Regions from separate parts of the Pseudomonas sp. LBUM1659 genome, predicted to be linked through region 1. Evidence: predicted binding sites of a transcription regulator. Region 1 holds the regulator's gene; each other region holds the start of a gene.
The links. Region 1 encodes FliA, which starts transcription of late flagellar genes. Its sites were predicted from a motif close to CTAAAGTTTNNNNNNNNNNNGCCGNTAA; they were not measured.
Positions count from the first base shown of each region.

Region 2: a site for FliA is predicted at 1,038-1,065, ahead of motA (flagellar motor stator protein MotA). Genes of this name have one in related genera too.
Region 3: a site for FliA is predicted at 1,430-1,457, ahead of ACA048_RS04980 (methyl-accepting chemotaxis protein). Genes of this name have one in related genera too.

Region 1 covers NZ_CP166797.1:4,641,516-4,643,784, reverse strand. Annotated here, with positions in the region: gene flhF (flagellar biosynthesis GTPase FlhF) at 1-4, shown strand, start outside; gene fleN (flagellar synthesis regulator FleN) at 121-951, shown strand; gene fliA (RNA polymerase sigma factor FliA) at 948-1,688, shown strand; gene ACA048_RS21010 (chemotaxis response regulator CheY) at 1,856-2,227, shown strand; gene ACA048_RS21005 (protein phosphatase CheZ) at 2,247-2,269, shown strand, end outside.
Region 2 covers NZ_CP166797.1:582,655-584,923, reverse strand. Annotated here, with positions in the region: gene motA (flagellar motor stator protein MotA) at 118-969, opposite strand; gene ACA048_RS02615 (HDOD domain-containing protein) at 1,136-2,269, shown strand, end outside.
Region 3 covers NZ_CP166797.1:1,131,945-1,134,213, reverse strand. Annotated here, with positions in the region: gene ACA048_RS04985 (acetolactate synthase large subunit) at 1-586, opposite strand, end outside; gene ACA048_RS04980 (methyl-accepting chemotaxis protein) at 673-1,401, opposite strand; partial or broken gene ACA048_RS04975 (cache domain-containing sensor histidine kinase) at 1,531-2,269, opposite strand, start outside.

The DNA.
Region 1 (2,269 bases):
CTAAGGTAGTAATGAATAGTTTTTGTACCTACATCGATGGCCTGCCATGCATTGTTCCTTTAGCGAACGCGCAGCCAGTAATGTGGCCTCCGTCTATGCAAGACAAGGTAAAGAAATAACATGGGCAGCATGCATCCCGTACAGGTGATCGCGGTGACCGGCGGCAAAGGTGGCGTCGGCAAGACTAACGTGTCAGTGAATTTGTCACTGGCCCTGGCCGAGCTCGGCCGTCGCGTCATGTTGTTGGACGCTGACCTGGGCCTGGCGAATGTCGACGTCCTGCTGGGACTGACACCCAAACGGACCCTGGCTGACGTGATCGAAGGCCGCTGTGAGCTGCGCGACGTTCTGTTGCAGGGCCCAGGCGGTATTCGAATCGTTCCGGCGGCCTCCGGCACACAGAGCATGGTTCACCTGAGTCCGGCTCAACACGCCGGCCTGATCCAGGCCTTCAGCGACATCGGCGACAACCTCGACGTCCTGGTGATCGACACCGCCGCGGGTATAGGTGACTCGGTAGTCAGTTTCGTTCGTGCAGCGCAAGAAGTCTTGCTGGTGGTCTGCGACGAACCGACTTCGATTACCGACGCCTACGCGCTGATCAAACTGCTTAACCGCGATTACGGCATGAACCGCTTCCGCGTCCTGGCCAACATGGCCCAGAGCCCGCAAGAAGGTCGCAACCTGTTCGCCAAGTTGACCAAGGTCACCGATCGCTTCCTCGACGTCGCCCTGCAGTACGTCGGCGCGGTGCCTTACGACGAAAGCGTGCGAAAGGCCGTGCAGAAGCAACGCGCCGTTTATGAAGCCTTCCCGCGTTCCAAGTGCGCCCTGGCGTTCAAGGCCATCGCGCAGAAAGTCGATACCTGGCCATTGCCTGCCAACCCGCGTGGGCACCTGGAGTTTTTTGTCGAGCGGCTCGTGCAGCAGACCGCGGGACCCGTCCTATGACAGCCAGTGGCTATAACCTCTACAAGATGTCGGCACGTGACGCGCAGTACGAGCTGATCGAGCGTTACGCGCCACTGGTCAAACGCATTGCTTACCACTTGCTGGCCCGTCTGCCAGCCAGTGTCCAGGTTGAAGACCTGATCCAGGCCGGGATGATCGGCCTGCTTGAAGTGTCGACCAAATACGACGCCAGCAAAGGCGCGAGTTTCGAGACGTACGCGGGCATACGAATCCGCGGCGCCATGCTCGATGAAGTGCGCAAGGGGGACTGGGCACCACGTTCGGTCCACCGAAATACCCGCATGGTCAGTGACGCAATTCGCTCTATTGAAGCTAAAACCGGCCGTGACGCTAAAGATCACGAGGTTGCGGCCGAACTCCAATTGAGTCTCGACGATTATTACGGGATTTTGAACGACACCCTGGGCAGCCGCTTATTCAGTTTCGACGATCTGTTGCAGGACGGCGAACACGAAGGGCTGCACGAGGATGGCGCGAGTGCTCATCTCGAGCCGTCACGCGATCTGGAAGATGAACGCTTCCAGGCAGCGCTGGCGGACGCGATTGCCAATTTGCCGGAGCGTGAGCGACTGGTGTTGGCGCTGTACTACGACGAAGAGTTGAATCTCAAGGAAATCGGTGAGGTCCTGGGGGTCAGCGAATCGCGGGTCAGCCAGTTACACAGCCAGTGCGCGGCCCGTTTGCGGGGGCGTTTGGGGGAGTGGCGAGCGCGCTGAAGGCAGTGTGGGGACACTGCGAACGAGGCTGGTGTGGTTTTGAACGGCACCGGTCGCGATCTGTTGTGCTCCAGACAGTCATCGAATGCATTGCCGGATTGATTGAAATGGCGCGTCCAGGTGCTGGGCGCGTTTAAGTCTGCTTGGAGGTCGAATTGGACAAGAACATGAAAATCCTCATCGTTGATGACTTCTCAACGATGCGGCGGATCATAAAAAACCTGTTGCGTGACCTTGGGTTCACCAACACGGTTGAGGCCGACGATGGCACTACTGCCATTCCGGTTCTCAACAGCGGAAGCATCGACTTTCTGGTAACGGACTGGAACATGCCTGGCATGACCGGTATCGATCTGCTGCGCCATGTGCGTGCCGATGAAAAACTCAAGCACCTGCCGGTGTTGATGGTGACCGCTGAAGCCAAGCGCGAGCAGATCATCGAAGCGGCCCAGGCCGGTGTAAACGGCTATGTGGTCAAACCCTTCACGGCCCAGGCGTTGAAAGACAAAATCGAGAAGATTTTCGAACGCATCGGTTGAACTGCGCCACGGGGGAGCTATGGAGCATAAAGAATCATCCCA
Region 2 (2,269 bases), 2.4 Mb from region 1:
TGTTGTCGCCATACGGCGTTGCCGCTCCTCGCCATAGCGAGCTATGACTCGTCGCGGCGCCTTGTCTGGCAACAACAGTCACTCGCCAAAAAAGGAACGTATTTGCAAAACAGAGCACTATCGACCGCGAACCGCTTGTTCCAGCTCAGCGAAGCTAGGACGGTGCGCCGGGTACAGAACCTTGCGACCGAATTCCACGGCCAACGATGGCGGCATACCGGACGCCGACGCCACCAGCGAAGCCTTGATGGCTTCGTAGACGTTCAGCTCTTCCTTGGCATCGTGGGCCAGGGCATGGGCCAGCGGGCCAAAGAATCCGTACGCGGCGAGAATACCGAAGAAGGTACCTACCAGCGCCGCACCGACGTGCACGCCAATCATTTTCTGATCGCTATCACCCAGGGAGGCCATGGTCACCACGATACCCAGTACCGCCGCGACGATACCGAAACCCGGCATGGCGTCAGCGATGCCGTTCACCGCGTGGGAAGGGTGATCCAGATCTTCCTTGAGGCTGGTCAGTTCCATGTCGAACAGGCCTTCGAGCTCATGGGGTGCCATGTTGCCGGAGGACATGATGCGCAGGTAATCGCAGATGTACGCGGTCATGCGTTCATCTTTGAGCACCGCCGGGTACTTGGCGAAGATCGGGCTCGCCGCGGCATCCTCGATGTCGCCTTCGATGGCCATCATGCCTTCGCGGCGGCTTTTGTTGAGGATCTCGTAAATCAGCCCCAGCACTTCAAGGTAAAAGGTGTGGTTGAAACGCGAACTGAACATCCCCAAGGCTTTCTTCAGAACGTGCTTGACCATATGGCCAGGGTTGGCCTGCAGGAATGCGCCCAGGGCCGCACCGCCGATAATCATCACCTCGAAAGGCTGAATAAGGGCGGCAATCTTGCCGTGGGAGAGCACGTATCCGCCAAGCACGCTTGCGAATACGACGATGATGCCGAGAATTTTAGCCATAGGTAGGAAAACACTTACTGAGTCGGGTTCAAGGTCATATTCGGAAGTTGAAAAATCTCTTCTTCTCCTTATCGGCAAAACTGCGCCAGACTATAGCCCGTTCAAGCGAAAAGCTAATTTAGCCTACTCCGGGCATAGGTAAGGCAGACGATGATTGCGTCCAACCATGGCTAACCAAACGAACATTCCAACTCAAAAACCGACCACGCTTGCAGGCTGGATCAAACTTCTCGATGGCGTGCGCCTGCCGGTTCCGCAAGTCAGCCATGACCGTGTCTGCAAGGCCATCGCCGATAACCGCAGCTCGCTTCGCGATATCGCAGAGCTCATGCAAGACAGCCCGGCCCTGGCCTTGAGCGTCATTCGTGAAGCCAATCGCCATACCCATGGCAGCATGACCGAGCCTGCGGAAAACCTTGAAGTGGCGATCAATCGCCTCGGTTTGAAACGCACTGAAGAACTGCTCGCCCGCCTGCCCGTAGAGCCCGTGTCACAGATCCCGATTGCCTTGCGCCAATTGCAGTTGATCAGCCAGCACGCGACGCAACAGGCCAATGGTTTTTTTGCCAGTCGCCTGGCGCGGCTGTGGCAGGACATTCACTGGGGCAGCCTGCTGTTTCTCTCGCCACTCTGGCCCATGGCGCTGACCTATCCGCAATTGCTTGAAGAGTGGGAGCTGCGGGTCATCCATAAAGGCGAGTCGGCACGCAACGTCGAAAAGCAGTTGTTCGGTGCGCGCCTGCTGGATATTTGCCAAACCCTGGTAAGCCTCTGGCGCCTGCCGATTTGGGTGAATCAGGGTTATCGCCTGCTGCTGACCGAGCAGCGCGAGCTGGTCAAAGTCTTGCGCATCGCCCGCGACAGCGATCATCCCTTGCGCCAGCAAAACCGCCTCGATGACGATCCGACCCTGCGTCGCTGGCTCAATCAGCCGGCCAATACCGTGCTGCTGGCCAACGGCCTGGCGCTGTCGGCGCAACAGGCGTGGGACAGTCCTCACAGCGCGCGCTGGCAATACCTGACCAGCCTTTATCTGCAAATGCCCATGGCCGAGGTGCAGCAGCAATTGCACCAACAGGCCGCCAACAGCGCCCGGCTGCATGTCCTGCCGGATTTGTGGCACCCCGCTGTTTCGCTGCTCTGGCCGTGGGGCATGAACCGTATCCACGCTGGGCTGCTGCCGGCACCGGCGCCGACCACCGAAGACCTGGCGAAGTGGCGCAGCCAATGCGCCGAGTTGCTGGTGGAGCCAAGCCCCTTCACCAACGCCATGCACTTGACCACCTCCGCCCGGGACGCT
Region 3 (2,269 bases), 3.0 Mb from region 1:
TCAGCTTCGCAACGGCTGCTTGAATGGATTTGCACTCAGCCAACGGGCGGCGGGTAAAGCTAGGTGGTATCGGTGTGCTTTCAGTGTGCTCCGCAGCCACATCTTCCGGCAGTTCGAGGTGAACTGCTCCTGGCTTTTCTTCCTCTGCCAAGCGAATGGCTTCACGAATTCGAGAAGGGATGTTGTCTGCTGACGCTAATTGATGGGTGTATTTCGTTAGCGGGGCCATCATCCCCACGATGTCCAAAATCTGAAAACGGCCTTGCTTGGATTTTTTGATTGGCTTCTGACCAGTGATCATCAACATTGGCATGCCACCGAGGTAGGCATATGCCCCCGCCGTAACCAAGTTAGTGGCACCCGGGCCAAGCGTAGATAAGCTGACTCCCGTCTTTCCAGTTAGCCGACCATAAGTGGCAGCCATGAAACCGGCCGATTGTTCATGTCGTGTAAGAACAAGTTTTATTTGCTTGGATCGCCTCAGAGACTCAAGCAAATCAAGATTTTCTTCACCTGGAATTCCAAATACGTATTCAACACCTTCGTTTTCCAGACATTGCACGACAACATCAGCGGCTTTGGCCATCACGTCACCTTTTAACTTTAATTTGCGCAAACGCGCATTAACACGAAGTAACAGCGAACAACACGCAGAACATAAATCTCAGCGGGTTATATCTTGAATCTACGCACTAGCGCGTCCATCTCATGGGACAACTGGACCAGGGCCTGCGAATCATTTCGAGCATCGCCGGCCAATTGAGCAACCAATTGAGCGTCCCCATGGACACGACTGATGTGCCGATTGATATCTTCGGCAACCTGATGCTGTTCCTCTGCTGCAGTGGCTATCTGAATGTTCATGTCGCGGATCACATCCACCGACTCGCGGATCTGGCCGAACCTGCCCCGGGCAAGCCCAATTCGATTGACCGACTCCTGGGACACTTTCAAACTTTCAAGCATTTGGGAGGCCACATCGCTAGTGCGTCGCGCCAGATTACCAAGCAGGCCATCAATTTCCTCTGTGGAGTCTGCAGTTCGCCGGGCCAGTGCCCTGACCTCATCAGCCACCACAGCAAATCCACGCCCCTGATCACCCGCGCGAGCTGCCTCAATCGCCGCATTTAGTGCAAGCAGATTGGTTTGTTCGGCAATGGAGCGGATGGTACTCAGGATGGACTGAATATCATTGCTGTCTCGCTCCAATTGCTGCATAGACTGTGCGGAATGCTCAATCCCTTGACTCAACTGATCAACGCTACTAACTGCGGCGTCAATCTCCTGCTGTCCTTCGCGGGCTTGTTGTCGACCATTGTCGGCCGACTCCGCTGCCTGGCTGCATGAGCGGGCCACTTCATTAGCTGTCGCCACCATTTCATGGAAGGCGGTTGATACCATGTCAATGGCCTCTCTCTGACGGCCAGCGGCGTCAGCCATTTCACCGGAAACTTTAGTGGAGCTGTTTGAGTTGGCCAAAATACCTTCAGCCGCTTGACTGATGCGGTGAATTAAATTGCGGATCGCCCCCAGAAATTGATTGAACCAACCGGATAACTGGGACGTTTCATCGTTACCGCGTATTCCTAGACTGCGAGTCAAGTCACCTTCACCTTGGGCGATGTCTTCAAGACCTTTGGTCACGTCTAAAATGGGACGAACAATCATCCTGGAAAAAATATAGCCAGCCAGCGCAAACACCATTGCCATTACGCCGGCAATGACGCCGACAAGCCATGTTAAGCGAGTAGTCGAAGCCATGACCTCGTCACGCTTGACCAGCCCTACAAAGCTCCAGCCAAGTTTTTCGGACGGCCAGACGTTCGCCATGTACCGCTCGCCGCCGAGCTCAACCTCTATCAGCCCTTTACCCGCTGCTGCTAGCTGCTGATATCCCCCACCAAGGTCGCTCAGCTTTTTGAAATTGTGTTCGGGACTCTGTGGGTCCACCAAAACAACACCATTGCGCTCAAGCAACATCAAATAGCCACTTTCGCCAAGTTTGATTTGTTTCACGATTTCAGTGAGTTGCTTGAGCGAGACATCTATATTGACGACACCACCCTGCTGTCCGAGACGGTTTGCCATCGTACGAACTGTGCTTACAAGCACAGCATCATCGCCCGCCCAGTAGTAAGCGTCGGTACGCATCGTCTTCCCAGGATTTTCCTGTGCAAGTTTGAACCAGGGTCGTTGGCGAGGATCGTAGTTGGCCATCTTCGGATCGCCGGGCCAGAACACATAACCACCCTCGGTCGTGCCCACCGCG